Regions from separate parts of the Zhongshania borealis genome, predicted to be linked through region 1. Evidence: predicted binding sites of a transcription regulator. Region 1 holds the regulator's gene; each other region holds the start of a gene.
The links. The regulator LexA, encoded in region 1, represses DNA repair genes until DNA is damaged. The targets are predictions, from matches to a motif close to ACTGTNTNTANANACAGT.
Positions count from the first base shown of each region.

Region 2: imuA (translesion DNA synthesis-associated protein ImuA) is a predicted target of LexA. The motif match lies at 9,076-9,093, and genes of this name have one in related genera.
Region 3: ABD836_RS00515 (VRR-NUC domain-containing protein) is a predicted target of LexA. The motif match lies at 2,000-2,017, and genes of this name have one in related genera.

Region 1 is NZ_BAABDM010000001.1:887,170-898,104, reverse strand. It holds gene topA (type I DNA topoisomerase) at 1-2,353, shown strand, start outside; gene ABD836_RS04240 (hypothetical protein) at 2,354-2,839, shown strand; gene ABD836_RS04235 (hypothetical protein) at 2,930-3,193, shown strand; gene ABD836_RS04230 (hypothetical protein) at 3,253-3,669, opposite strand; gene lexA (transcriptional repressor LexA) at 3,674-4,276, opposite strand; gene ABD836_RS04220 (DUF6763 family protein) at 4,452-4,772, opposite strand; gene ABD836_RS04215 (mechanosensitive ion channel family protein) at 5,027-6,145, shown strand; gene ABD836_RS04210 (S-methyl-5'-thioinosine phosphorylase) at 6,138-6,881, shown strand; gene ABD836_RS04205 (CsiV family protein) at 6,943-7,710, opposite strand; gene mfd (transcription-repair coupling factor) at 7,755-10,935, opposite strand, start outside.
Region 2 is NZ_BAABDM010000001.1:1,199,379-1,210,313, reverse strand. It holds gene ABD836_RS05715 (acyl-CoA dehydrogenase) at 1-952, shown strand, start outside; gene ABD836_RS05710 (MaoC family dehydratase) at 965-1,426, shown strand; gene ABD836_RS05705 (SDR family NAD(P)-dependent oxidoreductase) at 1,498-2,415, shown strand; gene ABD836_RS05700 (acetyl-CoA C-acyltransferase) at 2,439-3,620, shown strand; gene ABD836_RS05695 (error-prone DNA polymerase) at 3,637-6,711, opposite strand; gene ABD836_RS05690 (Y-family DNA polymerase) at 6,740-8,236, opposite strand; gene imuA (translesion DNA synthesis-associated protein ImuA) at 8,236-9,048, opposite strand; gene ABD836_RS05680 (3'-5' exonuclease family protein) at 9,358-10,839, shown strand.
Region 3 is NZ_BAABDM010000001.1:102,168-113,102, forward strand. It holds gene ABD836_RS00510 (ATP-dependent DNA helicase) at 1-248, opposite strand, end outside; gene ABD836_RS00515 (VRR-NUC domain-containing protein) at 230-1,918, opposite strand; gene ABD836_RS00520 (MSMEG_0569 family flavin-dependent oxidoreductase) at 2,196-3,449, opposite strand; gene ABD836_RS00525 (MSMEG_0570 family nitrogen starvation response protein) at 3,489-3,776, opposite strand; gene ABD836_RS00530 (sll0787 family AIR synthase-like protein) at 3,752-4,801, opposite strand; gene ABD836_RS00535 (MSMEG_0567/Sll0786 family nitrogen starvation N-acetyltransferase) at 4,798-5,376, opposite strand; gene ABD836_RS00540 (MSMEG_0568 family radical SAM protein) at 5,369-6,538, opposite strand; gene ABD836_RS00545 (Nit6803 family nitrilase) at 6,551-7,552, opposite strand; gene ABD836_RS00550 (MSMEG_0572/Sll0783 family nitrogen starvation response protein) at 7,639-8,121, opposite strand; gene ABD836_RS00555 (sigma 54-interacting transcriptional regulator) at 8,440-10,350, shown strand; gene ABD836_RS00560 (wax ester/triacylglycerol synthase family O-acyltransferase) at 10,564-10,935, shown strand, end outside.

The DNA.
Region 1 (10,935 bases):
TGCCGACACCATCTATCTAGCGACGGATTTGGACCGCGAAGGGGAGGCAATTGCCTGGCATCTGCGTGAAGCCATCGGTGGCGATGATAGCCGGTATAAACGCGTCGTGTTTAATGAGATCACCAAGAAGGCGATTCAGGCTGCTTTTGAAAAACCCACTGAACTCGATATTGACCGAGTTAATGCCCAGCAAGCCCGACGGTTTCTGGATCGGGTCGTTGGCTATATGGTATCGCCGCTACTGTGGGCAAAAATTGCTCGCGGACTCTCGGCCGGGCGTGTTCAATCTGTTGCCGTGCGATTGATTGTCGATCGCGAGAAGGAAATCCGGGCATTTATTCCTGAAGAATACTGGCAAATCCACACCGAGAATAAATCAGCAAAGGGACAGCTCCGCCTCGAAGTTAAAAAGCAAGCGGGGGCAAATTTCCGTCCCAATAATGAAACCGACGCCATGGCGGCTGCAACGGTCTTGCGCGGCGTTGACTACAGCGTTACGGCTAGAGAAGACAAGCCTACAAAAAGTCATCCAAGTGCGCCTTATATTACCTCGACCTTACAGCAGGCTGCGAGCACGCGTCTTGGCTTTGGCGTTAAGAAAACCATGATGATGGCGCAGCGACTTTATGAGGCGGGCTACATCACTTATATGCGTACCGATTCGACAAACTTGAGCGTTGATGCGGTCGCGGCCTGTCGCGACTATATAAGTAGTAATTTTGCCAAGTCTTATTTGCCGGACGCGCCGAAATCGTATTCAAGTAAGGAGGGCGCTCAAGAAGCGCATGAAGCGATTCGTCCGTCTGATGTCAATATCGAACCGACTCAATTGGCCGGTATGGAGCGCGACGCCGAACGGCTTTATGTTCTTATTTGGCGTCAGTTTGTGGCATGTCAGATGGCGTCCGCCAGCTTTACTAGTACGTCAATCGTTGTTACAGCTGGTGATTATGAGCTCCGTACGCGCGGACGAGTAATGCTGTTTGATGGCTATATGAAAGTGCAGCCGCCAAATGTTAGCAAAAAGGAAGATGATCAAGAATTGCCAGACGTGAAGGTTGGTGATCGTCTCGAATTAATCAAGCTTGATCCCACCCAGCACTTTACGAAACCTGCGCCACGTTATTCAGAGGCAGCACTGGTTAAGGAACTCGAAAAGCGTGGTATCGGCCGTCCATCAACCTATGCTTCGATTATTTCTACTATCCAAGACCGCGGTTATGTGCGTGTTGATAATCGGCGTTTTTATGCAGAAAAAATGGGCGATATTGTCACTGATCGTCTCGTTGAAAGCTTTAGTAATCTGCTGGATTACAGTTTTACGGCGAGAATGGAAGAGTTATTGGATGAGGTCGCAAATGGCGGCAAGAATTGGAAGAACTTACTCAACGAATTTTACGCTGAGTTTCGTCAAACGCTCGAGATAGCCGAGGCCGAAGGCCTAGGAATGCGGAATAATTTACCTACTGGGACCGATATTCCGTGTCCTAATTGCGGCCGTACAATGCAAATTCGCACAGCCAGTACTGGCGTGTTCTTAGGTTGTTCCGGTTATGCATTGCCGCCGAAAGAGCGCTGTAAACAAACCATAAACCTTGTCGCAGCAGAAGATTTTGTCAGCATCGATAGCGACGATGATGAGGCTGAGTCTAAGGTTTTACGCAGCAAGCGCCGCTGTGGAATATGTAATACTGCCATGGAAAGCTACATTATTGATGCCGCGCGAAAACTCCATGTCTGTGGTAACAATCCTGACTGTAGTGGACACGAAATCGAAGAGGGCAGTTTTAAAGTCAAAGGTTATGAAGGTCCACTTATCGAATGCGATAAATGTGGCCTAGATATGCAGCTAAAAACGGGTCGTTTTGGCAAGTATTTTGGTTGTACTGGCGAGGAGTGTAAGAACACCCGCAAGCTTCTGCGCAGCGGCGAAGCCGCTCCTCCGAAGATGGACCCGGTGCCGATGCCTGAGCTCCAATGTGAAAAAGTCGATGACCATTATATTCTCCGCGACGGCGCTGCAGGGCTGTTTTTGGCGGCTAGCGGTTTTCCGCGGAACAGAGAAACTCGGGCGCCTTTGGTAAAAGAGATACTGCCACATCAAAGTGAGATCGACGAGAAGTACGCCTTTTTGTTTGCGGCGCCGGCCAAAGACAAAGAGGGCCGTGACGCGGTGATTCGCTACAGTCGCAAAACCAAAGAACAGTATGTGCAGACCGAAGTTGACGGTAAGCCATCGGGTTGGGCAGCGTTCTACGAAAATGATAAGTGGGTAGTGCGCGAAAAGGCCGCTAAGGCGACGAAAACTGCTGCGGCAAAAAAGCCAGCTAAGAAAACAAAGGTGAGTAAGTAATTGGCGGGACTAAAAGAAAGCTTTCGCGGCCAGTGTAATTTACACATCTATTTTGCTGAGCAGTATCTTGGTCAGCTTGATTCAACTGATGCGAATGAGTGGGGCGGGCACATTCAGCGCGCCACTACCGATTCAATCGTGTGGCAGTTGTTATTAGCCTACCAGTGCCACCTTGCTGACGTGATAGATCAACAGCCCAAGTTTGCACTGACATTGCCCCAAGGGCAGTTTAATGCTCGATCATTCGTAGCAGATGACCTTCCACCAGAACTGGAGGAGTTAGCGGGTCGGGAAGTAGAGCCTGGCTGGCTAGAAGTCATCGTTAATTACGCTTTCATCCAAACCACGGCTGCAAGTCCCGCGCCACGGGGGGTGTTAGCTTGGGATGGTCAAATTGAAAACGCGCCAAAACCTGATTTGGCAGTATGCCTGCACGAATTAAAATCGATGATTGCTCGTCATCGCGCCACCTTAATGGAATATTGAAATAAACCGCGGTTGGCATCTAGCTTAAGAGGTTTGATACAATACGGGCAACGGCGCCGTGTTGGCGCTAGAAATATCAAGGAATCCTTTGTGCTGTCATATTTAGAATTGGTTGAACTTGCTAACGGCGACGTTGTGTTACAACGTTCTGAAGGTGACGAAAACCCACTAGTGACGATTCGTTTCTCAGATGAAACTAGAGAACATATCAATGGTTCATGCTTAGAAATAGCTCGTGCCATGGTGCAAGCCGGTATTGAAGCTGTATCTACCGCTGCCGAAGAGGACGCCTTCGCAGAAGATGGCGAAGCCGACCTTGATGAGCTGGAATTGCAGGCCAAAATCGTCCACTAACGATCTGCTTGGACCATGCTTGCTCTGAATTGAGGGTAGGAGTTCGGGCTCTAGGTCTCTTAGGCCTGCATTAAAATCACTAAACACTCCGCAGCACCTGCTTTGGCCGCACTGGCCAGTGCCAGACGTTCATCGTCGCGCAGAGGCCTTTCTAGTAGCATTGCCACGGTATGGCTTTTGCCGCGTTCTAGGGCACGAATAGCTATTTCAGTTAAATCTCGATCAGTATTAGACACAACCTGCAGTATTTTTCGGCCGTGCTGATGGTTCGATTCACTGAGCAGAGGCTTTAGTGGGCGATCCGCTACCCAGCAAAGCCAGCGCTGGTCAGAATTGGCACTGAGTTGGGTCAGCATGGCCGCTAATAGCGGCTTAGACAGGTGAGCGTCGCTGTGCATGGTGATTTCGGTAATCTGACCAGCGGCAACCGCAGATTCAGATGCGTAATGTAGAGGGATCTGCTCTATACAAGTCATATTTTTAACTCCCGCGCCGTAATACGCCAACACTTAAGCCTTCGATGGCAAAGTCCTGCTCGCGTAAATCTACTTGAATTGGCTCGTAGTCCGGATTTTCTGCAATCAGGGCAATGAGGTGTTTGCTCTTTTGTTGTTGGAAACGCTTAACAGTGACTTCATTGTCAATTCTTGCCACGACGATTTGGCCATTGCGAGCCTCGCTAGTGCGGTGCACGGCCAATAGATCATCGTCGAAAATGCCGACATTAATCATGCTGTCGCCTTTTACGCGAAGAAAGTAATCTGCACTCGGCGAAAATATGGACGCCGGCATATCGCAGTAATCCTCAATATTGGCTTCTGCCAATATTGGGTTACCTGCGGCTACGCGGCCGATAACTGGGATGCCGAGATATTCTGGCAGGCGTATGCCCCTTGATGCACCGGGAATGATCTCAATAGCACCTTTTCTGGCGAGGGCCTTAAGATGTTCTTCGGCAGCATTCGGTGAGCGGAAACCAAGTACTCGAGCAATATCCGCACGAGTAGGTGGGTAGCCCGTGTCCGCAATATGGTCTTTGATCAACTGTAAAATTTGGGCTTGCCGTGCTGTGAGCTTTTCCATAATTTTAGTATCTGTTTATCTATACAGGTACTGTCAGTATATACAGTGTTTTATGGATAGCAAGTATGAAATGCGAAGGAGCTGCTGTTTTTGCGGCGATATAAAAAACCCGTCAAAGTGTAACTAAGACGGGTGGCGCATGTTTTTTAATAATGTCGGTGACGACTGCTTGCAGTCAGTATTCGTCCAGTAAGCCGTTTATAACGTCTGTTTCGATTTCTGAGAGCGGGTTGTTCCAGTTTTCCGGGACCATAGTGTCGTCGAGAAAACGGTAGTCATCATCACTTAATTCAAAGGCGTTTCGCCAATCTTCGGGCTCTTCTACTCGTTCTAAATTCAATTGTCGCCAGCTCTCCATGTCATATTGACAGAGCTCACCGTCGATTAACTGTGCTTCAACAGAGTCACTGCCGTCGTCTACGGCGACAACCTCAAAGAGTTGTTCGGTCTCAATATCTTTATACCAGTTTCCGACTTGGGGTCTTAGTCTTGTCATGATTGCCACCTCTGCTAAAGCCTAGGTTCAAACTAACACTTAGAAAATTGCTGTCTAGTAGGTATTTTTGCGGGGTCCTAAATTTGGTATGGATTGTGGCGGTAGGCCTTTTATACAATTCACTGTATATTCAGTAAGCTAGCTCTGATATTTGATTATTATCATTATTTTAAAACTGATTTTTTATGGTGCATTTGTATAAGCCAGCGCGGCTTAGCAATGAAATTGTATAGGCAAGATGACGGAAAACGGTGATGTTTAAACAGTGGTGGGACAGTTTTCAACCTGATCAATATCCGTGGTTGGGTGATGTGTTTATTGTCGTGCTAATCATTTTAGCGGCAAATCTTTTTGTTAGCCGCTTGATGGCACGTTTGGCGCTTAAGTTTGCCAAAACTCGCAACCTTTGGGACGACGCGCTTCTCGATGCCGCACGTCGGCCCGCAATACTTATGGTTTGGGCGGTTGGTGCCAGTCATGTGTTGGAAATTATTGGGCGGTCAACTGATGCTGAAATTTTTTCAGCGCTAGATTCAATGCGCGCTGTGGGTGTGGTGTTAATACTCGCTTGGTTTTTGGTGGCACTGGTACGGCAGATAGAATTGCGTCTGTTGTCGGATGACTATACGGCGAAAGATGAACCCATAGACCGCACTACTGTAATGGCATTGGGTAAATTGGTGCGCACGGCGGTGATCATAGTCTCTGGATTAATGATTCTGCAAAATTTAGGTTATAGCATATCTGGAGTTTTAGCCTTTGGGGGTATTGGTGGGATTGCAGTGGGCTTTGCCGCCAAAGATTTGCTGGCCAATTTTTTTGGCGGTTTAATGGTGTATTTAGACCGGCCGTTTTCGGTTGGTGATTGGATTCGCTCTCCTGATAAAAATATTGAAGGAACCGTAGAAAATATCGGGTGGCGGCAAACCCGGATCCGTACTTTTGATCAGCGGCCGCTCTATGTACCGAATGCGACCTTTGCTCAAATTTCTGTCGAAAATCCATCACGAATGCTAAATCGCCGAATCTATGAAACTATCGGCGTGCGCTACGACGATGCCGCGCGGTTACCGGCGATTATCGATAAGGTTCGGGCTATGTTGGAAAATCACGCCGACATAGACTTGGCCAAAACATTGATTGTAAATTTTAATAAATACAATGCGTCGTCATTGGATTTCTTTGTCTACACCTTTACCAAAACCACTAATTGGGTTGAGTATCACCGAATAAAACAAGATGTGTTATTGCAGATACTCGCGATTATTCATGAGCTCGGCGGTGATGTAGCGTTTCCGACCACCACGGTTAAGATGGATCCCATAACAATTGAAAATGCCCAAGGGCGGATTGCGGAGTTAAAAAATGACTAAAACAATAGCGGTTATTGGCGGAACAGGCTTGTGTGATTGGCCTGGTGCCGAAGTGCTAGAAGAAACCGCAGTTGAAACGCCCTTTGGTGTGCCTAGCGCAATGCTACAGCGGATACGTTATAAATCGGCTGAATTTTTGTTTCTTGCTAGGCATGGTCACGGCCATGAAATTCCACCGCACGCGATTAACTATCGCGCAAACATTTCAGCGCTCAAGCAGGCGGGTGTAGACGCCGTTATTGCGGTTAACGCTGTTGGTGGTATTAGTGAGCGTTTTGTGGCGGGGGTTATTGCCATTCCGGACCAGATTAACGATTACACTTGGGGCCGTGCGCAAACCTTTTTTGATGGTGAGAATGGCAAGGTTGAGCATATCGATTTCAGCTATCCCTACAGCCAGGATTTGCGTTCTCGACTCGCTAATGCGGCTGTTGACGCCAATATTGCGTTCGAAGACTATGGTGTGTATGCCGTGACGCAGGGCCCGCGTTTGGAGACGGCCGCGGAGATTAGGCGACTGGCAAATGACGGTAACGACATCGTCGGTATGACCGCAATGCCCGAGGCCGCGCTCGCGAGAGAGGCTGGTTTGGAATATGCTTCAGTGTCGTTGGTCGTGAATCCAGGGGCGGGACTTAGCGATAATCTGATTACGATGGAAGATATTCGCGCCGTTATTGATACCGGCATGTTGCAGGTAAAGGCTATTCTTGCCGACTGTATTGCCGAGTATTAGATCATTTGATTTGCTAATAACTTAGCCGAGGCTAATAACTCGGCTAAGCGCTGGTCTAATGTTAATTAGTTGGCGGGGGGATTTTGGTTACTTTGATGATTACGCCGAATTTTGGGTGATCGATAAAGTGGAGTTCGTCGCTGCGCATCCGCCGGTGTTGTTTCATGACTACTATCTGTTCAATCGGGTTGTCGGTGTTTTGCTGGTAGGGCGTATTGGCCTGAAATCCAGGGTTTTGCTCCTTGAATTGGGCGTACTCGGGCGTGGTGGCAAAGCCTTGATTCGCTAATGGCAACGGCTCTTCGACTTCGTCATAACTTTGTGGTTGGTGGGGCAGGTAGTAATCACCACCGCGGCTGCCATAGCTTACCAGCCAAAGATTGGTATCCAGATGCAGATAGCGCTCTACCGCAATTCGAACATAACCCTCTAGCTCGTAGTGTTTACCGTGTCGTTTACCGCCTTGGATCAAAATGGCCGGGGCTTTTTTGCGTGGCTTAAGGTCTTGTTCCCAGCTTGCTAAAAATAATGGTTTATAGCGAGAGGACATTCGTAGCGACTTGGCTGCTTTGGCAAATTCAGGATCGCTACTATCAACAATACGAGGAGAACTCGCGCCGGTGCTTGATTGCAGGCGCACCCAGTTTCGCGGGTAGCGCAAATGCACATTGTCTGGCCATTCTTCTTCATACATATTTGCGGGATCATTATTGCCGTAAATCACCATGTCGATATGAAAACGATCATTATTTTGGCCGAATGCAGCCGCGCTGAAACCCCAAAGCATAAATAGGAGTAGTGCATAGCAGCGGTGATCAGTTTTGCTCATAGTGTTCGATCTCATATTTTAAACGCGGTGGTGCGCCTGTAATTCTAGTGTTTTGCTTCTAGCTTGACCAATAGTGCTTCAATAAATTCAAAGCGCTGTGTTGGTTCGTCTAAAGGTTCGCGGAATTTAAGGGCATTAGCGCCATCGAGTTGGTAGCTTGCGGGTGCAGATTGCACGAGTTTAACGATATTCAGCGGATGAACTTGGGTGTCGTCGCCAAATTCGACTCGTCCACCTTGGTTGGAGGCTTCGACTTTGCTCAGGCCTAGCGCAGCGGCGTGGAGTCTGATTTCGGCGCAGCGAAATAGATTTTTGACCTGATTTGGTAATAGGCCAAAACGATCGATCATTTCAACCTGCAGTTCTCGCAATTCGTGGCTGTTGGCCGCGCCCGCAATACGCTTGTAGAGCATTAGACGGCTTTGGACGTCGGGCAAATAATCGTCCGGTATCAGCGCCGGTAGGCGCAAATTGACTTCGATGTGATCGGCGTTGTTGTCTTCTAAATTGATTTTTTTGCCGGCCTTGATTGCGTTTACCGCGCGGTCGAGCATGTCCATGTACAGAGTGAAGCCAATGGAGTGAATTTGGCCGCTTTGGCCTTCACCGAGCAATTCCCCCGCGCCACGAATTTCCATGTCTTGTGTCGCAAGCGTGAAACCTGCGCCCAAGGTGTCGGCTTCGCTGATGGCAGTAAGGCGCTTTTGGGCGTCGCCGGTAAGTTGTTTCTCTGGCGGCGTTAGTAAGTAAGCGTAGGCTTGGTGGTGCGAGCGGCCGACCCGGCCACGTAGCTGGTGAAGTTGGGCGAGGCCAAATTTGTCAGCGCGGTCGATAATGATCGTGTTGGCGTTGGGGACGTCGATACCGGTTTCAATAATGGTTGAGCAAACAAGGACGTTGTGACGCTTGTGATAAAAATCACTCATCACCTGTTCAAGTTCGCGCTCGCGCATTTGGCCGTGCCCCACGCCAATCCGAAGCTCTGGGATCATTGCCTCTAAATCTCGAGCGGTTTTTTCGATGGTTTTAACTTCGTTATGGAGGTAGTAAACCTGGCCGCCGCGAAGAATTTCTCGGAGTATAGCTTCTTTAATTAAGCCGTCGTCGGACTCCCTAACAAAGGTTTTGACCGATAAGCGTCGAGCGGGCGGGGTGGCGATTATTGATAGATCTCGAATGCCGGCCATCGACATGTTTAATGTGCGCGGAATAGGCGTCGCGGTCATGGTCAATACATCGACTTCGGCGCGGAGGTTTTTCAAGGCTTCTTTTTGACGGACTCCGAAGCGGTGTTCTTCATCAATAATAACGAGGCCTAGGTTTTTGTAGCGAATATCATTGCCGAGCAATTTGTGGGTGCCAATTAATATATCCACCTTGCCCGCGGCAAGTTCGGCAATTACGCCTTTTTGCTCAGAGGCACTTCTAAATCGCGAAAGAACTTCTATATTTACGGGCCAGTCGGCGAAGCGGTCTCGGAATGACTCGAAATGCTGTTGAGCGAGCAATGTGGTTGGTACCAGGATGGCGACCTGGGTGCCGTTTTGCACGGCGACAAAGGCGGCGCGCACGGCAACTTCGGTTTTCCCAAAGCCCACATCGCCGCAAACTAGCCGATCCATGGGGCGAGCTGATTTTAGATCGCTGAGCACCGCTTCAATAGCAATTTGTTGATCAGGGGTTTCTTCAAACGGAAAGGCGTCGGCAAATTGATTGTAATCTAGATCGCTGAGTTCAAAGGCGCGCCCCTCGCGGGCTTCTCTGCGGGCGTAAATGTCCAGCAATTCGGCGGCGACATCGCGAATTTTCTCCGCAGCCTTGCGCTTGGCCTTGCTCCACTGCTCAGTGCCTAGTCGGTGCAGTGGCGCGGTGTCGTCGTCGGCGCCACTGTAACGGCTGATTAATTGCAGTGAACCCACTGGTACATAGAGTTTGGCGCCATCGGCGTACTCTAGAGCAAGAAATTCATTACTTTGATTGTCGATGTTCAGTGACTGTAGGCCAAGGTAGCGGCCGACGCCGTGATCGGCGTGTACCACTGGTGTGCCGACTCGCAATTCGGCCAAATTTTTAACCACGCTCTCGGCGGTGCTCGCCGCGGCTTTTTTGCGGCGACGACTCTGTGAAACTCGCTTGCCAAACAATTGTGACTCGGCGATGAGGGCGAACGCTTGGGGTGAGCCTGCTGAGATTCCTTCGTCTAGGGGCGCAATTGTGATGCCTAGCTGGGCGTCACTGTCGGCAAAGTTTCGCCAGCTGGTGAATGATTTCGGTTTGAGTTTGTGGCGTGTCAGCAGGTCAATTAGCGCTTCCCGGCGGCCGGCGGATTCAGCGCACAACAATACCTTACGGTTTGCGGAGTAATTTCGCAGTGCGGCAATGGGGTCGCTGTATTTGGCGTCAATGTTAAGTGGGGGGGCGGTTTCAATCGCGAAATTAACGCCGCCGGCGGTCGCCGGTAGTGTTTCTTTGTTTAGGCTGATGCGCGGGTAGTTTTTCAGGGTGGCGAATAATTCAGGCACAGTCTGAAATACGTTGGAAGGTGGCAGAACTGGCCGCTGTAAGTCGCCTAATCGCTGTTCATAGCGCTGCTGTATGTCTTGCCAGTAGTGCTCTGCAGCTGCTTCGATGCCGCTGGCGTTAAGTACCCATGTTGAGGACGGTAAATAATCGAATAGCGTGCCGGTTTCTTCAAAGAATAGAGGAAGATAATATTCGATACCTGCTGGTGCGATCCCGTCGCTGATATCTTGGTAAATCGGGCATTTACGGTGGTCGACATTAAAACGTTCGTGCCACTGGCGCCGGAATAAGGCAATGCCGTCGTCGTCTAGAGGGAATTCTTTGCCTGGCAGTAGGCTTATTTCGTCAACGGCCTCTAGGCCTCTCTGGGTTTCTGGATCGAAGCTGCGCAGACTGTCAATTTCTTGGTCGAGGAGGTCTAAGCGATAGGGTAAGTCGCTACCCATCGGGTAGACGTCAATAATGGCGCCACGGCTAGCGTATTCACCATGTTGGTAAACAGTGTCAACGTTGCGGTAGCCGCTTTTCTCTAGTTCAAGCCGAAATCGGTTGATATCGATGTTCTGGCCCAGTTTGAGCCGCAGGCTGTGTTGGCGAACGTAGTCGGGTGGCGCGATACGCTGCATTAGTGTGCTAATTGGTGCGACTAAAATCCCGTTTACCATGTCTGGTAGTTCGGCGAGGGTCCGCAAACGCTCCGAG
Region 2 (10,935 bases), 310 kb from region 1:
TCGCGGCTTAAGCTATATGTTCCACATGATGAATGAAGCCCGGGTAATGGTTGGTACTAATGCCGCATGCACGGCGTTAACCGGTTATCAATACTCACTGGACTATGCACGTGAACGACTTCAAGGACGTCTGCCGTCGTGTAAAGATCCGAGTTCGGCTCCGGTGAATATTGTCGAGCACGCCGATGTGCGGCGTATGCTTTTGGCTCAGAAAGCCTACGCCGAGGGTGCTTTCGCCCTGTGTATGCTGGGCTCGCAGTTGGCCGATGATAAAAACACGGCACTCAGTGAAAAAGAGCGTCTTGATGCACATACGCTGCTTGATTTTCTGACACCGATTATTAAGACATGGCCCTCTGAATACGGCCCAAAAGCCAACGATCTGGCAATTCAAATACTCGGTGGTCACGGCTACATCAACGAGCACCCGGTTGAGATGTTCTATCGGGACAATCGCCTGAACCCTATCCATGAAGGCACTACCGGGATTCAGTCATTGGATCTCTTAGGTCGCAAGCTGCCAATGAACAATTTGGCGGGCTATCGGGCATTCTTGGCGACGGTTCAGAGCACCATTGATGAAGCGCTGACCGGCGACTTAGCGCCTATTGCTGATAACCTCAGCGGTGCTGTTGCGACATTGGAAAAAACAACGGAACACCTGCTTGGCGCGATGTTGGAAAAGCCCATCGATTTAGTGATGGCGAATTCAGTGAAGTACTTAGAGCTATTCGGCCATGTTGTGATCGCGTGGCTCTGGCTGCGCCAAGGGCTAGTCGCTCAATCTGGTCTGGCGGCGAAGCCCCATGAGGCGGATACGCATTTTTACCTTGGTAAACTGCAGGCAATGAAATACTTCTATAATTTTGAGTTGCCGCTAATCGACGTCTGGTCTAAGAATTTGCTCGATCTCGATGCAACTTTTTACGAAATGGACAATAACTGGTTCTAAAGGGAGAGTAACGTGACAACACTTATTGATAAGCAAGCAGTACAAGATTATGTCGGCTTTGAGCCCGCGCCAACCGAGTGGTTGACGATTAGCCAAGAGCGTATTAATCAATTTGCAGATTGCACCTTGGATCAGCAATTTATTCATGTTGACCCCGAACGGGCGAAAGAGACACCTTTTGGTTCGACCATTGCCCACGGCTTTCTTAGCTTGTCGCTACTGTCGCACTTTGCCGAACAGTACAGCGTTATCATTAAGGGCTTTTACATGGGCATTAACTCGGGCTTTGATAAGGTTCGTTTTTTGGCCCCGGTTAAAGTCAATAGCCGTATTCGCGCCAAGGCAAAAATTCTTTCTATTACCGAAACCAAGCCCGGTAGCTTTCGGGTGAGCACGGAAGTCACCCTAGAAATTGAAGGTGAAGAAAAACCCGCCTTGGTGGCCGAGTGGATCAGCATTCAAATGGTTGCTTGATTTTTTTTGTTTAAAAAATTCGGCAATTTAATAATATGAGGCGAAACGCCTCCAGTTTAAGGGAGAGGAACATGAGTATTCGTTTTGACGGTAAAGTCGCCATTGTCACTGGTGCCGGCAATGGCCTTGGTCGCAGTCACGCATTAGAACTGGCGGCCCGCGGCGCCAAAGTTGTGATTAATGATTTAGGCGGTGCCCGTGATGGTGTTGGTGCATCGTCTGAGGCAGCAGATAGCGTGGTAGCTGAAATTCAAGCAGCCGGCGGCGAAGCCTTTGCACACGGCGCGAATGTCGCGATTTTTAGCGAAGTCGAAGACATGGTGGCGCAGACTGTAGCCAAATGGGGCCAGGTTGATATTTTAATTAACAACGCCGGTATTCTGCGCGATAAGTCGTTTTCTAAAATGTCCATTGACGATTTTAAGCTCGTGATGGATGTTCATGTCATGGGGGCGGTGAACTGTAGCAAGGCCGTTTGGGAGATCATGAAAGAGCAGAAGTATGGTCGTATTGTGATGACCACGTCTTCTAGTGGTTTATACGGTAACTTCGGACAGTCCAACTATGGCGCGGCTAAAATGGCTGTGGTGGGTTTGATGAATACCCTCGCGATTGAAGGTGCAAAATACAATGTTCATGTAAACGCATTGGCCCCTACTGCGGCCACGCGCATGACTGAAGACCTAATGCCAGCCGAAGTATTGGCGATGTTGGTACCGGAAGCGGTTACTGCAGGTGCGTTGACCCTTTGCCATGACAACGCTCCGAGCCGTTTTATTCTTTGTGCGGGTGGTGGTGGTTATGCAAAATCAAGCATATTCGAAACCGACGGCATATACCTCAGCCCTGAACAGCAGAACCCAGAAGCGGTAGTGGCTAATTGGGAAGGTATTTGTGATACCGCCAATCAAGCGGAACTTGAAACCGGTTTTAAACAGTCTGAAAAGTTTTTGCTAAAAGCTCAGGCGTATTTGCAGGCTAATCAATAATATTTTTACATTGAGGAATTATCATGAAAGACGCAGTTATTGTTTCAGCCGCGCGTACGCCAATCGGCAAAGCCTATCGCGGTGCATTTAATAATCTGGAATCGCCATCTTTGAGCGCTTTCGCGATTAAAGCGGCAGTAGAGCGCGCGGGTATTGATCCTAATGAGATCGACGATTGTATTATGGGCGCGGCAATGCAGCAGGGCACCCAGACTATGAATCTTGGTCGTATGGCGGCAATGTCTGCAGGTTTGCCGGTGTCGGTATCTGGCATGACAATAGACCGTCAGTGCGCGTCGGGTTTGATGGCAATTGCGACTGGCGCCAAGCAGATTGTGATGGATGGCGCGCCAATGCTGATCGCTGGCGGTTGTGAGTCTATCTCGCTTGTCCAGAATGAACATATGAATATGCACAAACTGGTTGACCCGGGTGCGATTGCGCATTCGCCTAATATTTATATGGCGATGCTGGATACTGCTGAGATTGTTGCTAAGCGCTACAATATTTCGCGCGAAGCCCAAGACGAGTATGCACTGCAATCACAGCAGCGTACCGCTGCGGGGCAGCAGGCGGGTAAGTTTGATGATGAGATTGTTCCTGTTACCGCGTCTAAGCTTGTCGTTAACAAAGAAACTGGTGAAACCTCCGAGCAGAGCGTGACTCTGACGCAAGACGAGGGCAATCGCCCATCGACTAACTTGGAAGGCTTATCGGGCTTGAAAGCAGTTCGTGAAGGTGGCTGCATTACTGGCGGTAACGCTTCGCAGTTATCTGACGGCGCCGCTGCGGTGGTAATGATGGACGGTACATTGGCTTCGCAGCGCAATATTGAGCCCATGGGGATTTATCGGGGTATGGCCGTTGCCGGTTGTGAGCCAGATGAAATGGGTATTGGTCCCGTGTTTGCGATTCCTAAACTACTGAAACGCGCCGGTTTAAAAATGGACGACATCGGCCTGTGGGAACTCAATGAAGCCTTCGCTGTGCAAGTAATTTATTGCCGCGACAAATTGGGCATTCCTAACGATCGCTTAAACGTTAACGGTGGTGCGATCTCTATTGGCCATCCTTACGGCATGAGCGGTGCGCGAATGATTATGCATGCCTTGATAGAAGGTAAACGTCGCGGTGTTAAATACGTGGTCGTTACTATGTGTGTTGGTGGTGGTATGGGCGCGGCAGGTCTCTTCGAAGTCGTCTAGCCCATTAGTGCTGTGTTTAATGAAAATCATGAGACGCAGTATCTACCCGCATCAAGTGATCGTGGCTTTCAACGCTGAAAGCCACGACATGAATTACCGGTGTGGCGTGACCACTCACGGCTTTTTGTACGCAACCTTTTACCATCAGGAGTCGGCCTTGCAATAAGGCTTTTTGACAGTGCTCTTGTACTGCTGGCCACACAATAATATTGCTGTTGCCGGTTTCGTCCTCAAGTGTGACAAACATGACCCCCTTGGCGCTGCCTGGTCGTTGTCGACAACTGATCAAGCCAGCAATCCGAATAAACCTGCCGTCATCAATTTCTGTTAAGTCTTCTGCGCGCGCACAATTGGCGAATAGCTTGTGGCTGCGAAGCAATGCCAGTGGATGTCGCCGCAGGGTGAGGCCAGTGTGGCGATAATCGCTAAGTACCTCTTCGCTTTCAATCGGGGCTTTAAGTTGAATCATTTTATCTTGTGCGGGTTGTAAATTACCTAGCGGTGTAGGAGCTTGCCATGCGCTGATTTCCCATAGGCTTTGGTGACGGTGTAAATCAAAGCAGTGAAAGGCGTCGGCCTGTACCAACTGCTGCCAGTGCTGTTTGGCGGTACTGAATCGAGTACAGAAATTATCAATGCTATGAAATAGCGCGCTTTCTCGCACTTGGCAAAGTTGCGCAGCACTGGTTTTGCTTAAGCCTTTAATTAAACGCAAGCCTAAGCGCAGCGCGGGTGCTGTGGGTTCGCCTTCTAGGCGGTGATCCCAATTACTGTGATTAATACAAATAGGCCGCACTTCAATATTGTGGCGCTTGGCGTCTTGAATGAGTTGTGAGGGGGAGTAAAAGCCCATCGGTTGGCTATTCAATAAACCGCAGTAAAAGGCGGCTGGGTAATGGCATTTAAGCCATGCGGAGGCATAGGCCAGCAGAGCAAAGCTGGCAGAGTGGGACTCGGGAAAACCGTAGGCGCCAAAGCCCTTCATTTGACTGAAGAGGCGCTCGGCAAACGCCTCGCTATAACCACGTTCGCGCATGCCGTCGACGAGCTTGCTACGAAATTTTTCTAAATCGCCGTTTTTACCCCAACTCGCCATGGCTCTTCGTAATTGATCGGCTTCACCGCCGCTGAAACCAGCGGCGACCATGGCTAGCTGGATAACCTGTTCCTGAAAAACCGGCACGCCGAGGGTGCGTTTTAACACTCGGGCAATGGCGTCATTCTCATATTCAGCTTTTTCTAAACCTTGGCGGCGCTGTAAAAACGGGTGAACCATGCCGCCCTGAATGGGGCCGGGTCTAACGATGGCGATTTGAATGACGAGATCGTAAAAGGTGCGGGGTTGCAACCGTGGCAGCATGCTCATCTGCGCGCGAGACTCAATTTGGAACACGCCCACGCTGTCAGCGGCGCACAACATTTGATAAGTGGTGGTGTCTTCGGCGGGAATGTCGCTGAGCTGTTTAACCCCGCTGCCTGCGGCACTGATATAGGCGAGGCTTTTGCGCAGGGCGCTGAGCATGCCGAGGGCCAGTACATCAATTTTCATCATGCCTAAGGCTTCTAAATCTTCTTTGTCCCATTGAATAATTGTGCGCTCGGGCATGGCCGCATTTTCTATGGGTACCAAACTGGCAATCGGGTCGCGGGTAATGACAAAGCCACCAACGTGCTGAGATAAATGGCGAGGAAAACCGAGGATCTCGTTGAGCAAACTCATAAACTGCTGAACGGGAACACTACTGGTGTCGAATTGGCTTTCTTGTAGGCGTTGAATAAAGGTGTTTTTGTCGTCCCACCACGCCATATTGCCAGACAGCTTTTGCAGCAAATAATCGTCGAGCCCTAAAGCCTTGCCAACATCGCGCACCGCACTACGCCGCCGATAGCTGATAATGGTCGCCGCGAGGGCGGCGTGTTGACGGCCGTATTTCTTATAAATGTATTGAATGACTTCTTCTCGGCGCTCGTGCTCAAAGTCGACATCGATATCTGGTGGTTCATCACGTTCTCTGGAAATAAACCGTTCAAATAATAATTGCCCCCGGGATGGATCCACCTCAGTGATAAAAAGGCAGTAACATACCGCTGAATTGGCCGCCGATCCCCGGCCTTGGCAGAGGATATTTTGATTGCGAGCAAATTGGACAATATCGTAAACCGTTAAAAAATAATGTTCGTACTCTAGCTCGGCAATTAAGCTCAGCTCTTTGTCGAGCAGGCTTTTAACCAGTTCGGGTACACCCTTTGGCCAGCGTCGCTGTGCTCCGTGCAGGGTAATCTCACGCAGAAATTTACGGGCGTCTTGGTGATTAGGTACTACCTCGTTGGGGTACTGATAACTGAGTTCAGCCAGACTAAATGTACAGCGCTCGGCAATCGCGCAACTTTCTTCCAGTAAACCGGCTGGGTAGTCGCGCTGCAGTAGCGACAGCGGTTTAAGATAGCGTTCGCTATTAGCCTGTACGCTACTGCCAAGGGCTTGTATTGAGGTGTTGAGGCGAATGGCGCTGAGTATGTCTTGCAGAGGTTTGCGCTGGCGGGAGTGCATATGCACATTGCCGCAGGCAACCATGTTAATGCGATGCTCGCGAGCTATTTGGTAGCGTTTAAAATAATAGGGCTCGGCTTGTTGCTGGCCGTGAAAGCTGACGCCAAGCCAGAGTCGTTGGCCAAAATATTGTTTTAGCTCGCTAGCGTAGTGCTCGGTTTCATCGGGGTTAATCCAAATGGCAAAGCAGTGCTGACTATAGCGTCGTAAATCGCCTAAGCTTAGTTGATAGTTACCTTTGCTGCTGTGCAGGCGAGCTCTGCTGATGAGTGAACATAACTCGGTATACGCTTGCCGCACTGGCGCGAGTAAAACCAAATGAATACCTCCTTCGAGAATGAATTCCGCACCGCAAATTAATTTAATATTATGTTCTTGGCTGGCGCGGTAGGCGCGGACAATGCCAGAGAGGGAACATTCATCGGTAATGGCAATAGCGGTATAGCCAAGTTCAGCCGCGCTACTAAGCAGTTCATGCGGATGAGAGGCGCCGCGTAAAAAGCTGAAATTACTCAGGCAGTGAAGCTCGGCGTAAGACACCGTAGTAGGCTTTTGCTTAGGCATAGCGCTAGCCGAAAAAACCGTGTAAATACCAACGCCGATTTAGGCAGTCTTTAAAAACCCAGCACAAGGCACCGTGTTGATGGCGGGCAATATAGTAGTCGCGGGTTTGACGCTGTTGCCACCATTGGCCGTCGAAGCGCTCCGGCCCTTGCAATAATTGCAGTTCACCTTGCCAGAATAAACCCTGAGAGGTTTCGCTAATGTTTTCTGGTGGATGGCAGAGCCAATTTGGCCGCAGCAGCTTGTCGCTCATTGGTAGTGACGCTTGTTTGCCGGTGGCTGGTTGGCCATGGCGTGGTGAGCGTGTCGGCGTTGAGGTATGAGCGTCTCGGAGCACCCAGTTTAACTCTGGGAGATGGGCGTCTTGCAAACTGAATAAGTGGCAGCGCTGGGCCCCCAACCTGAGGCGTAGTTTGTCTAATACTTGACTGGTTTTTTCCTGTTGTTTGCTGCTGTTGGCGGTATCAAATAGCTGGTCGCTGTGTTGCTCGTTGCCAATAAATTGCTCGCAACGCAGGCTGAGCGTTTCTACTGGCCCTTGTAAACTGAGGGATTCTAAGCGCAGTACAACCAGTTCAATGAGGCTGCAACGATCGAAATGGCGCTGACTCAGCGCCAGTGACCAGGCTTCTCTACTGCCGTCTAGGTAGTGAAATTCCCATTGCATATCGCGGTTTAAACACTGGCGCAGACGCAGGTAGTGTTCTAGCTCACTCAGTAGCGCAGAGATCGGAAAACGCAATTGTTGTTTGCTGTGCAGGCCGCCGTCAAAATGACGTTGGGCGTTGAAAGTCTCTGGGGGGGTGAATTGTGGACGAATATCAGGCAGTTCACCGTGCAGCTTGGCGAGCACGATGGCGATGGCTTTGCCAAACCGGCGCTCAAGGGCGGCGCGGGGGAGAGTCTGGAGGCTGCCGAGCTGATGCATGCCCATTTCTTGTAATGTGTTAAGGGTTTTTGCGTCCAGTGGGAGTAGCTCAGTGGGCAGAGCGTGCAGGGCATTGTGTAGGGCTTCTTGGCGTATTTGTCCGGCAGAGCTTACTAACTTGGTTGGGCTGATATTTTGGTGACTGAGTAATTCTGCGGCCAGTGGCGTGTGGGCAATACCCAGTTGCACGCTAAGCCCCCTGCGGCGAAAGGCGCTAATGAATTTACTGTAGAGCCTGGCCATATTTTTAAACAAGCGCAAGGAGGCGCCCAGTTCTAGCAATACCGCATTGGGTGGGCAAAGGCAGACATCACCACTGAAGCGGTAGGCCCAAAGTGCGATGTTTGCTAAGCATTGTTGTTCGCGCTGGTGGTCACGGGGGCGAAGCTCAAGCGCGCTGCACAAGCTCATTGCGCTGGCGACCGACATGCCGCTAGCGATTCCCGCTTGTTGCGCGCTGGTGTTCGCCATCACAATAATATTATTCCGCGTTAGTGCCAGCATGCCTGTCGAATGATGCGCGCCAAGGGCTTCGAGTGGCAGCGTTGGTAGTCGCAGGCATAGCCATAACATTAGTGGGATGACTCGTTATTGCTCGCCTGGCTGCTATTCATCGCGTTGTCTTGCTGTGTTGCGGCGACGAAGATACCGGTATTGGCCAACAGGCTTATTTTGCGTCGTGTGGCTTGGCTTTGTGTCACGCTTGTTGAACTGTATACCGGCCACGTCGTCGCAGCACTTTGCTGCAGATACAGGGCGGCGGGGCGGGCTAATTGGAGTTGCTGCCCGGCGTGACCGCCGGGTTGTTTAATAATGTCAATTTGCAGGGATTGCTTGGCTGCGCTCAAGTGAAGGCGTAGTGGCGCGGGGGATATCTGCTTGGCCAAGCTAGCGGGGCGAAAATGAATATGCCAGCACTGACCATCTAATGCGGCAATGTGCAGGCGGCGCAACTGGCGATCATTTAGATCCGTTTTGCTAAACCAGCTTAAAACCGCGGCGTAAGCGCCACTACGCAGTAATTCCTCGGTGGCCCAGAGCTGGTCGGCGAACGTTTTGGGACTGACCAATAGCTGTCTGTTCACCGGTAGGCCCTGCTCCGCTAGGGCGGGGGTATAGGGAATATAAGGCGGATTTAACCACGCTATTGAACGATCAGCGAGCTGTTCACATAGGCCCGGCATCAACAACCACAATTCACCAATACCATACTCACCTAATAACTCGGTAGAGCCGCTGCGAGGCCAGCCGCCGGTGTGCAGTGCTGAATCTAGCGCGCTAAACCCCGTGCTCAGGCGGTCGCTCGTCGTCGCGCTGCTCCGGAGTTGCTGGCCTCGCCAGAGCTTGCGCTCATTGAGTAATTGTTCAAGAGAGTGATTTTTCATGGTGTCGCAGAATAGATTACTTAATATGCTGTATGTATATACAGTATATTAAGTGGTGTAAATGTCAATGCTGAACCGTGTTTACTACGGGATGGAATCGAGAGAATTGAGGTGGCTGGCCCGTGTTGCTTGTCGTAATGGCCCTGAGCTTATTCAATAATAATTGGCGTATATCATGATGCGCGGCCTTGCGTGGTTTATCATTGCTCGGATATGTCCACGTTTTAGGTTGAATTACATGAATTTGTCTTTTTACGCCATTTGTCTTCCTAAAATGAAGTCGCAGGCAGGAATGCACCGGGGTGAGTGGTGCTAGGTGATTACCGTTTTGCCCTTGTCGATTTGGAAACCACGGGCGGGCAGGCCGGGCAAGATCAGATAATGGAAGCGGCGGTTCGTGTGCTTGGTGGTGAGCAAGAGCTTGAATGGCAGTCGTTGATTGACCCAGCGTGCGCGGTGCCATCATTTATCCAAGGTCTCACGGGGATTAGTAGCAGTATGTTGCGCGGTAAGCCGCGTTTTTCCGAGATACAAGAAACCCTGTGGTCGTATTTGGATGGCGCGATTTTAGTTGCTCATAATGCCCGCTTTGATGCCGGCTTTTTGCGGGCGAATTTTGCTCGCTACGGCCGCGACTACCAGCCCCGTATTTTATGCACCTTAAAATTAGCGCGAGCACTTTATCCGGATTGGCCACGGCATGGTTTAGAAACCATTTGCGAACGAATAGGTTTTTATTCTGAAGTTCATCACCGTGCAATGGCAGATGTCGATGCAATGAAGGCCTTTCTTGATTACGCCCGGGCTGACAAAGGTGAGGCTGTGTTTAATTTTGAAGCGGGTTTATTGCTCGGCTTGCCGGTACTGCCACCAACAATCAGTCAAACGGATATCGATGCCATTCCCTTGCAGCCCGGGGTATACAGATTGCTGGGTGAGGCGGGGGAGTTGTTGTATTTGGCTGGCGCCACCTCGTTACAGGAGCAAGTGTGTTCTCATTTCGAAAACTCAGCGGGTGATAGCAAGGCCGCCAAATTAGCGCGTCGGGTATATGCAGTTCAGTGGCAGGCGCTGGCGGGAGACTTATCGGCGGCACTGCATGTAAATGCCGCACTTCGTGCTGAAAAACCCTTGTTGCAGCGTCGTATGAAGGCCATGGGCAAGCCCTGTTGCATGCGCTTTATCTCTAATGACCGTGGCGAGTTACAGTTACGATTGCGTTCCGGATTACCTGCAAATATTGCGCAGACGACTGAGTTACTTGCGCTATTTCGCGATCGTAAGCATGCCAAGACGCGTATTGCTGAACTGGCGAAGGAGCATGACTTGTGTCTGCGACGTTTAGCTGTACTTGCTGATACAGAGAGCTGTGGATGTCGTATTTGCACCGGGGCCGCTAATTTACCAAGTCCTGCAGAGGCTGAGGCGCAGTTAGTGTTAGCGTCTAACGTTGAATTTGCTAGCCGCGTTAAAGCGGCATTTGCTGGGTATTTGTACGCGCCGTGGCCCTTTACTGAGCCGGCGTTGATACACGAACAAAGTCAGGCCGGTTGTAGTGAGTGGCATTTAATCGACGACTGGCGCTATTACGGTAGCTTTACGTGGGATGCAGCGACGGGACAATTATGTGAGCTTAGTGATCAGGCAAGGCCAGTCGATGTTGAAGCGATACGGCTTCGCTGCGAGCAAAGCAAAGAGCTTCAGTATGAGCACTATCGTCTATTGCGCGCTTTTAGGGATGATTTACCGTGGCTGCCACTATCGGAATTTGCTATCAATAAGGCGCAGTAAACTCGGCCTCTACCCTAGCGTGTGAATCGGGTATAATTGCCGCCAATATTTGGGTTCAATTAATACATTTGCTTACGCTTGCGGCGTAGCGACAGA
Region 3 (10,935 bases), 790 kb from region 1:
AGAAAGCAATCTTGTTGCAGTGCGTAGTAACCGTCGACACGTCCGCTCGCAAACACGTCTTCGCATTCGCCTTTAAGTAGATACTCGGCTACGTAGGGATCGGGGCGTCGTTGCTGAACAGTAATATGGCCGACAATACCTTCTTCGGCGCTTGGTGCCGGGGTGTATTTAAACTCCAAGCTGCCGGTGCGGGCGGCAAATTCGCACAGTGATCTCACCGACACATTCATCATGGTGGGGTTATCCATTGCACTTGCGCGACCTCAATGGGAATGCCTGCAGCTAACATCGATTCTATCCATAGGGTTTGGTGGTCTTGCAGTCTATCGCCGGGGCCTTTGACTTCAACGAGTTTGTAGCTTTGCAGGCGACGGTCAAACACGCACAAGTCTGGCATGCCGCGGCGGTGATTGCGTAAATCCGCTAATAAGTGCGTTAAAATTGTTTTTAAGTGTGCTGCGGGGATCGTGGCGAGTGCGAGATCCAGCAGGGTTTCAGTTATCACCGGCCAGTGAACTAAGGAACAGGCAATACCGAATTTTTCTTGCCAGCAGTTTTTAATTAAAACCCGATACTCTCCAGAATCTAAGGTGGCGAGACGTGCCTCAATTTGAAGTTGTCGGCGTGCGCCAAAATCAGGCCGATAAAGATCGGCTGGACCGGCTTGGAAGGGGTGAAAGAAGGCGCCAGGTAAAGGCTCAAACAGCACCGGCCAAAACAGCAAGCCAAGGAGTCCGGTGAAGAGCCAGTTTTCGGTATAAAAGCCTTGCAGATAGTCCTCTTTGGTGAGGGCTTCTAGCGTGGCGAATTCGACGCGTTGGTCGGTCTCACAAAGCGAAAGTTCAATAAGAGGGAGAGTTTGCCTTTTGGGCTGTGAACGTGGCTTGCCCACTTTACGGCTCAGACGCCGCAAAATTCGCTGAAGATGAATACGTGTTTCTAGCCTGAAAGTTATTTGTAAATCCTGTTCTATGTCGTGAATGACGGCAGCAATATCGTCACTGTTCTTTTCGAGTACGCGATATAAGCGTACCTTGGCCTCATCTAAGACATTGCCGGTATAGAGTTCGATGGCCAGTGGAATATCACCTGCACGTTCGGCTTGTTGAGCTATCTGAAATTCCAGTCGCTGCCGTCGATATTCAAGCCAGGGGTTGCTTAATTGGCTTGGTAACAGGGGCAAGATGGTGCTGATATCAATTGCTTCCTGCAATGCTGTTTGGCAGTAATGCAATGCCAGGTAGCTATCGACATCCTCGCGACTGGCGAAGGCGCGAAATTGGGGCTCAAAGGCGACGGTTTCATAGCTTTGATGGCCAAGTTCGGTTAACACAAACTCTGACCAGTCTTGATGAAGATTACCGAAAAACATCAGGCGCATGCGATCGAATACGGCCATGCATTGCAGTGACACCAAGTTAAAGGGCGCCGCTGGCCACCAAAGGTCTAGAGAATTGGCGCCAGCAGCTAGCTCAAGGGCCTCAAGCGCCGACAGCAATTCCGATTTTTTAGCCGACTTCGGTAATGTACTACCCGTAGCGTGCAGTAGATTGAGGAGTTCATCGCGCCGGCAATGTTTATACAATTGTTCAATACTTATCTGAGCCTTGGTATCAATAAAACCCTGCTGACCGAGCTCATCTAAGGCGCTCTGGCTTGACGGAATCTCTTGGTATTCAAGTTTGTCACTGCGAAATATTTCACCCTTGCGAATAATCATTCTGGCCAACAGGGCTTGTGCTGGCATAGCGAGCTGCAGGAGTCGGTGGAGAACTTCTAGCTCCTCGGCTTTCAGCAAATCATGATGGTGAGCAGTGACCCAGCGCACTACGGCCTGGAGGTTTTTCAGGTAGTAGAGGGGATCGTCGAGCGAGGCCGGCGCAAGCGAATTGGCTGAGGGTGTGGCTTGCTCTAGCATCTGATGTGGTCGAGGGTGTTAGTCAGCTTCATGACCATATTGTTGTTTGAATAGGCGGTCGCGTCTATGTATTTTTCGATAACTGTGATTTAGAAAAGTATTGCGGATATGCCGTGATCACGTGTTCGAGCGAATGTAAATCTGTGCGGAATGCAAACCGGTAATCTCTGTCCGTGTTCTTGCTGGCATCGGGGCTTTTTTTCTGGGGACAAGGAGCATGGCATTGACAGCAAAAGCGAAGTCCATACTCCTTGAATGATAATAAAGCGGCTGACCGCTAGGCTGTAATGGCCTGATGTTGATTTAGGGTAATGGCATTGGCAATGTACTCGGCGTCGCGGCCAACGTGGTAAAACCGTCCTGAGCCCCAAGTGTTCATCCAGTTGAGGCCGAGGAAATACAGCCCGCGCTCAGGGCTAATGCCACGGTTTTGCAGGGGATTACCTTTTTCATTAAAAACTCCCAGCTTTAGCCAGCTGTAATCGGTGGTAAAACCTGTTGCCCATACCACAGCGCTTATCTTGCCGTGATTCATGTCGATTTGAGCGCAGTGGGCTGGTAGGTAGTTGCTGTGAATATTTTCATCAGCGGGAGCGTCAATTTTATTTTCTTGAATATATCGCTCTATGCTATCGCGAATACGGGCAGCGACCTTATCAGCGTAGGCAAGGTTGTTGGCGAGATCATCATTGAATTCAATAATACCATCGCGACAATGTTTTAAGCGTCCATACAGATGCATTCCCTGCTCGGCAAAAACCCGTAAATTGATGTCGCGGCCACCATCGCGGCCAGTGACATAGTGGTTGGTCGCGTGAGGTGCGTTGGCGCCTTCAGGGTGTTTGTCAATGGTAGTTTCGTAGTAGTGCATTTCATCTAACCAGTTGACCACATCTTTGCCGCGGTAGCGTCGATTGACACGAGGTGCGGTGCCAACACACAGGTGTACGGTGCGGCCTTTTAAATGCAGGTCTTCAGCAATTTGGCTGCCTGATTGCCCGGTGCCAACGACCATTACCTCACCTTCAGGCAGCTGCTCTGCATTGCGGTAGTTACTGGAGTGGATGTGCTGTATGTGATCTGGCATAGCCGCAGCTTGGGGCAGTATGTGGGGTTTGTGGTAGCTGCCGCAGGCCACGATGACATGATCGGCACTGTAGTTTTGTTTTGGCGTAGTGATATAAAAGCGGTTGCCACGTTTTTCTACTGAGGTAGCCGGACTGTTGAAACGCACTGGCGCCTTGCTGTGCTCATAGTACATGTCGAGATATTCAATAATTTCATCTTTGACCATAAAACCGTTGGGGTCGTCACCTTGGTAGTGCATGCCCGGTAACTGACACTGCCAGTTAGGCGTAACCAAGCAGAAACTGTCCCAACGCTGGCGTCGCCAATTAGGTGCAATACAGTCGGATTTTTCCAATACAAGGTGATCGATCTGTTGCTGACTTAAGCAGTAGCTCATAGCGAGTCCAGCTTGGCCCGCACCGATGATAATGCTGCTGTAATGGAGAGTGTCTGGGTTTGTCATGATGTCATCCGGTATACAATTAAGAGTGAAAAAAATGCTTTAGCGCAGTTCAATAACGGCAACGGTGCCTTCAATATTGCGTTCGCGCAGTGTCTTGAGTTTGCGCTGAAGTTTTTCCAATTCGGCGCTAGATGCACTGCAGGCAAAGCCATAGCGCTGGCGAACACGCTCTGAGGCTTGAGTCATGGTGTGTTGGCAAAGCTCGGCAAACTCTGCTTGGCTATAGCTGACGCCAGCTTTTAGGTATTGGTGGACAATGGTCGATGGCGAATAATATTCGCGGGTTTCGCCATCTGGCCAGCTCACGGTGAAATTGACGGCGGGCATAATGCGCCTCCCATATTGGTTAATTGTTCTGATTTAAGATCCCAGAAAACGCCACGACTGCCACCGTAGTCCAGCTCAATACAAGCGCTGTCATTGATGCTGCCAACAGGTGTGCAGCTGAGGTGGCTGTGTTGGAAAAATTGGATTAGCGGAGTGACTTGCTCGGCCTCCACTGCAAGCAGAAAGCCAAAGCTTTGAAAGGCCTGCAACCATCGTGATAAATCACCCTGTGGGCGCGGGATCGCGTTGAGGTCCAAGGTGGCACCACAAGCGGTAAGTTCTAACATCATAATCAAGGTGCCGAGAATGCCACCATTGCTAATGTCCTTGGCAGCCACCGCTAATCCGCGCTCAGCCAGTTCGGCGGGTATTTGCCACTGATTGCGAATCTGTTCAGGGCTTTTACCACCGACACAGCCCCAGTAGGGGAGGTCGCCGTGCCACCTGCCATTCAGATCACTGAGAATGAACAACCGTTGCCCAGGGCGCAGGTGATGGCATGATAGTAACTTGCTGGCGTAGCCCGTTATGGCCACCGCAAGGCTCGGTGTGTGCGCGGGGCTGATACTGCTGTGGCCCCCGGCAAAGTGCAGGCCAAACACGTCGCAAGCGCGCTTAATATGATGCATTAAAATTTGGCTGGACTCGTCGTCATGGTGCCAGAAGGCATTGACGATGGCCGTGGCGCGACCACCCATGGCGGCAATATCACTGACGTTTACCATGACCGAGGACCAGCCTGCGGCCTTTGGGTCTTTAGCAACAAAATCAGGCAGCATGCCTTCCATGGCAAGTAATTGGTAACCGCCCGGGCAGGGGAGTGCCGCGCAGTCGTCGCCGGGTTGGGCGTAACGTGCCTTAAGGTCAGTGGCTGAGGTGCTGGGCAGCATTGCCGCAGCGTGACGAATTGCGCGCTTGGCCTTTATTTCTGGCAGCTCGCGATGTTTGCTAATTAATGTCGCAAGCTTGGCATCCGTCACTGTGCGGTCAATTGTAAACGAGGGGCGGCGGTTTAGTGGTCTCATGCCCAAGTCCTCTCAGCATGGGGCAGTGCTGGTGCTGGCATAGTGGCAAGTGGGTAGGCTGACAAGTCGGCGCGCATGCGTTTATGGGGGTGGCCGGCGATGCTGATATCACCCATTTCAGCCCAGTGCAGACCACTGAAATAGCGTACGTTTTGGCGTTGAACAAAGGCGTGGAAGTGCTGGCAGCCAAGTTGTTTGGCGCGGCTCACCGCCGTGTTAATTAATGCTTTACCGATCTGGCTATGGCCGCGATACTCCTTGGCAACACAGAGTCGGCCACCAAACCACAGCTCTGGGTAGTTTGGATCGTCGCGCTGAAAAATCCGCACCGCGCCCACGACGTCGTCAGTCATGCCGCAGTTGCTGGCCAGCGCGACGATAGCCGTGGCGCGAAAATCTTCGGCGTCCTGCTCGTGACTGAGTAGTTGTTGCTCGTCGCTAAATACGCGTTGGCGAAGGGCAAAATAACGCTGTCGCTCCCAGTTGCTGGAGGTGAGTTTGACCTGAACCTGTGTTGCTCGAAAGCCCCGAAAAGCTTGGTCGTCAAAGGCGTAGCGCAGAACGTGCTTAGGCATGTGCGGTTTCCTCAGCGTGGTTTGCCAAGGGCATTGGCGCGGGCGTTTGTTCATACTGTTTTAAGCTGGAGCAGGCCCCGCATTTGGCGCAGCCCGCCTTGAGCTGACTTGACGTCATGCCGCTCGCAGCGAGCGCAGGGCCTAGCACCGAAAAAATGCGATCAAGCATCGCGCCATCAGGTGTCGGGTGGTTTTGAAGCGGCGTTCCGGCTACTGGTACAAAGGGCACCACAAAGGGGTATACGCCCATGTCGATCAATTTCAGCCCCATGGCAAGGATTTCGTCTTCAGTGTCACCGAGCCCTGCCAGTATGTAGGTGCTTACATTGCCGCGCCCAAATAGTGCTACTGCCGTTTTAAAAGCGGACATATACCGGCTCAAGGGGACACTGGCTTTGCCCGGCATAATGGCTTTGCGCACGCGGTCGCTGACAGCCTCAAGATGCATGCCGAGTGCATCTGCCCCCGCCGCTTTGAGGCGATGGAGCCAAATGTCGTCAGCAGGGGGTTCGCACTGAACTTGAATTGGAATGCCAACCGCCGCCTTAACTGCAATAACAGATGCCACTAATACTGCCGCGCCACGATCATTGCTCTGGGGCGTGCCGGTGGTCATGATCATCTGACTGATACCGTCGAGTTCAACGGCGGCTTTGGCCACTTCAGCCAATTGGGCTGGTGATTTGTGGGCAATGGTTTTACCCGCGGCGAGGGACTCTTCAATCGCGCAGAACTGGCAAGAGGTGTCGCGGTTGCGATAGCGCACACAGGTTTGCATAACGGTGGTGGCGAGCACGTCTTTACTGTGGAGGGTCGCGATTTTGGAATAGGGCACACCCTCCGCTGTGCTGAGCGCATAGAAACGAGGTGTGCCCGGCGCGGTGGCTTTTGCGATTAAGTTTCCTTGATCAAAAATCATGACCTCGCCACTGTGCTGATCGAGTTTGGCACTGAACGGAGAGGATCGTTGTTGACCTGAGTCTTGGTGCTTGGCGATCGGAATCATCGTGGTGTCGCCGTCAAAACTTAGCGCCTTGTGGTCAGTTGGGCCGGCGCCACCATTGCGCGCGAGACCTAGTGCATCGCTATTCAGCCAGTGCATACCGCGACTCTGTAATTGGCTGAGTTGCGCGCCACTTAATTGTCCGGTTTTTTGCGTCATGATGAGCCTCCTTTAGACCGTTGTTGGCACTGTATCTTGGTGAGACGTGTCACTAGCGGTGGCCGTGACTAGGCGCTGATCGCTCATGGCGTGGGTGTGCGGGCGCGGGGTTTTATCGATGAGCAAGCTGAGAAGCTCGGGGCGACTGTAATGCCCAACGGAATCCATCATGCGTTTGCGCTTGGCAATAAGGCTTTTGTCTAAGCTTGCAATACAGGCGCCTTCGCCGCTTTCGCTGCGCAGGGTTTCGCCAAGTAGTCTGCCCTCGGGTGAGACTATGGCAGTAAAACAACCGCCGCTAATGGCAGACAGTGGACCGCCAGTGTCGTCAACTATCTGTTGCTGCTGTTCAGGGCTTAGCCAGCTGGTTGCATTTATCACAAAGCAACCGGACTCCAAGGCATGATGACGAATGGTGACCTCGATTTGCTCCGCGAAAATTTCGCCAACCAATGAGCCGGGAAACATCGCAACATGGAATTCTTCGTGATCGGCCATTAAGGCATAGCGCGCCAGCGGGTTGTAGTGCTCCCAGCATGCCAGTGAACCAACGCGACCAATCGCGGTATCCACGGCAGCAAGACCGGAGCCATCTCCTTGCCCCCATACCATGCGCTCGTGATAAGTCGGCGTAATTTTGCGTCGGTGTTGTACCAAACTACCGTCGCTATCAAACAGAAGCTGTGCGTTGTAGAGGGTTTGGCCGTCGAGTTCATTGACGCCGATTGATACCACCATGCCAGCTTTGGCAGCGGCTGCGCCAATACGCTCGGTGTGGATGGACGGAACCACCACGGCTTCGCGCATTAACATAAGGTGTTGTTTGCCCATGGCAACGGGTGCCTGAACAAAGGAGAAATAGGGGTAGTAAGGCACTACTGTTTCAGGGAAAACTGCGAGTTGCACGCCCTGCTTGCCAAGATCGGCAATCCAATTGCAAATTTTGTTAACCGTGCCTTCGCAGGAGTAAAGTACGGGGCTGCATTGCACTGCTGCGGCGAGTATTTCGCTCATAGTGATCCCTATTTATTGAGTCTGCGTGTAAAGCGCGAGGTTTGTCAGCCCCTCGCCAGCGCAGTGCGCTGCGAGGGGCTGGGCACTTAGGCTGTCCAAGTGTGAACGGTAAACGCCTTTTCTCTGGCCATAAGCAATTGCAGGTCCATGACATCCAGGGGGTTGATGGGACGAATGCCTTCTATCAATGCTTTTTCGGTTTGCCCGTAAAGCGCTTGCAGGGCAAAGCGACAGGCGTAAACTTCACCGCCTTCTTCCATAAAGGCTTTGAGCTGGTTGTTGCACGCTAAGTGGCCTGGGAATGCTTCTGCGCCAAGGGTGGGGAAACCACGCTGTACGCCCAATTGCACACCGGGGCCGTAAAGTAGAATTTTGGTTTCAAAGCCTTTGCGCAATAAGCGCTTGGCCTGCAGTAGGTTAACAAGGCCGATAGAGCCCTCAAAGGCAATCGTGTGAAACGTGAGTAGGGCTTTTGCACCCGGTTCTGCCTGTACGTCTTCAAACACTTTCTCTTCGTAATCGACCAAAAAGTCGCCGTCTTTGTAATGGGGCGTTTCCACTGTAGGCATTGTAGATTCCTCGTAAATAATTGTGAGCTTGCGGTGGACAGCGTAGGGGCTTGGTTAATACCAGCTTCCTATCGCTACCTGATGTGACTAGAGCGAAAGCTGTACCAATACCGTCGTAAAAAGTTGAGTAAATGCTGACTTTATTATTTTGTTCATTTAAAACAATGTCTTAACTATTCAATTTATAACGAAATTACTTATTTTGGCATCGCCAAGTCGCAAGCTTTTAACAACGCATTTGCAGATATATACGCAAAAGAGTAGTCAAAAAATACGCAATTGCGTAGAGTGGTGTTTGCATAATGACTGAGGCAGATCATGTTTGATCTTATGGATTCCAATGACGAGTGGGGAAAGCTGGCGTACTGGATGCGCAATGCCGCATTTGAGCAATGCCCAGAACCGCTGATGGTCTTAGACCCCGTTAATAACCGCTATGTCGATTGCAATATTGCTGCCACCAACTTACTTGGTTATAGCCGCCAAGAAATTTTGCGCATGCCAATATCGGCCATTCACGGTCAGGAACTTGGTCAATTGATTGTGTTTACTGAGCAGGTGCTTGCTCAGGGGCAGGCGTGGAGTAACCGTATTTCCTGCCGCTTAAAAAATGAACTGCGCATACCGGTAGAGCTCTCGGGTGCCCGGGCCATTATTAAACGACAGGAATACCTCGTGGTCGCGATGCACGATGTGTCATCGACCGAGCGCAGCCGTGATCAAGCTGAAGCGGATAGGTTGGTTCGTGGCGGCTTGCTAGAGTGGAAGCATCTACAAAGTGTTTTTCAGCAGGGTGAGCGTGAAAATTTCTTGATGCTGACCTCCGTCGGGGATGGGATTTACTGTGTTGATACCGATGGTCTTTGCACTTTTATGAACCCCGCAGGTATGCGCTTATTTGGCCGCAGCGACAGCGATGTACTCGGTCACAATGTCCATTATGTTCATCATCATACCCATGGCGATGGCAGTCACTACCCAGTAGAAGAGTGCCCGATTTACGCGGCAATTCGCGACGGCGTTGTTCATGAGGGTTGCCAAGAAGTGTTCTGGAAGCATGATGGCACGCCATTTCCGGTCGAATTCACCAGTACTCCAATTATTCAAGACAGTAAAATCATTGGCGCAGTGGTGGTGTTTCGCGATATCAGTGGGCGACTGCGCACTGAGCAACAATTGCACGAAGCGCTAGAGGAGCTTGAAGAGCTTAAGTCGCGACTCGAAGACGAGAACGCCTACTTGCAGCAGGAGTTTCTGATCGAGCAACGCTATAGCGGAATTATTGGTGAAAGTGCCGTGGTTCGCCGTTTGCTGGAACAGATTGATATGGTCGCGCAAACCGACGCCAATGTGCTGATTACTGGAGAGTCCGGTACCGGCAAAGAGCTAATCGCGCGAGCGATCCATGAGGCAAGTGCGCGCCGCGACAAACCCATGATTCGGGTGAATTGCGCAGCGATACCCGCTGAGTTATTTGAGAGCGAGTTTTTTGGTCATATTCGCGGCGCATTTACCGGCGCGGTGCGGGACCGAATTGGGCGATTTGAATTGGCCAATGGCGGCACCTTATTCCTAGACGAGGTTGGCGAGATACCTCTTGAGCTGCAAAGTAAGTTGCTGCGGGTGCTGCAAGAAGGCCAGCTTGAGCGAGTGGGCGAGGAACGTACCCGCGACGTCAATGTGCGGGTGATCGCCGCAACCAATAAAGATCTCCAGCTAGAGGCAAAGCGTCAGCGTTTCCGTGAAGATCTGTATTTCCGCCTTAATGTTTTTCCAATTCACTCGCCGCCGTTGCGTGAGCGCGGCAGTGATATTGTGGTGTTGGCGAGTCATTTTTTAGAGCAGGCCTGTCAAAAGTTTGGCCAAGAAAATACCCGCTTACGCCAAGCAGATCTGCGTCAATTGCAGCAATATCCCTGGCCGGGGAATATACGTGAATTGCAAAATGTTATGGAGCGGGCGGCCATCACGTCTCGCAATGGGCGCGCGCTTATCGATTTACCGGTTAACGAAAACGCGCCGAATTTAACCGCCGAAAGTGGTGGCAATAGCGTAGTGATTTTGTCTGATGATGAAATGCAGGCAAAGCTGCGCAGCAATATGCTGGCGGCGCTTGAGCAGACAGATTGGAAACTGTTTGGGGAGGATGGTGCCGCCGCTTTATTAGGCATGAAACCGACAACCTTGGCATCACGTATCAAACGGATGGGTTTAAACGGCCGTAAATAGCGCTTGGCTACTGCTCTGTTGACCGGGCTGGGCTTGGCCTGTGTGCTATATAATGATCTAATTGAGGGGTGATTTATGCCGATGTTTGCAGTTGATTATGTCGTTGCTTAACGGCAAAGTGCCGATTTCGGTAGTGAGTACAGCAACTTACTAAGATAAGAAAACGCTAATTTTTAAAGCGTAGGCAATACCGTGGTTTTCTAAAGGATTTTCATGACACATTTTCTCAAGCCCTATGAGCGCAGTTGGTTGATGTTGGGCTCAAAGTCGACGCCAATGCACTTGGGCGCACTGTTGATATTTAAACTCCCAGCGCGAGGCGCCAAAAGCTATATTAGTAATTTGATTACTATGTTGCGGGCGCAGAATACCGTTGTGGCGCCGTGGAATTACACCTTGGTAAAAGGGCTGCGACCCAGTTGGTCAGAAACTGCTGAGGTCGACCTCGACTACCATGTTAGGCATATTGCCTTGCCGGAACCGGGTGGTGAGCGGGAGTTGGGAGGCTTGGTGTCGCGTTTACATAGCCACACCTTAGACATGCAGCGGCCACTGTGGGAGTGTCACCTTATTGAAGGGTTGAGT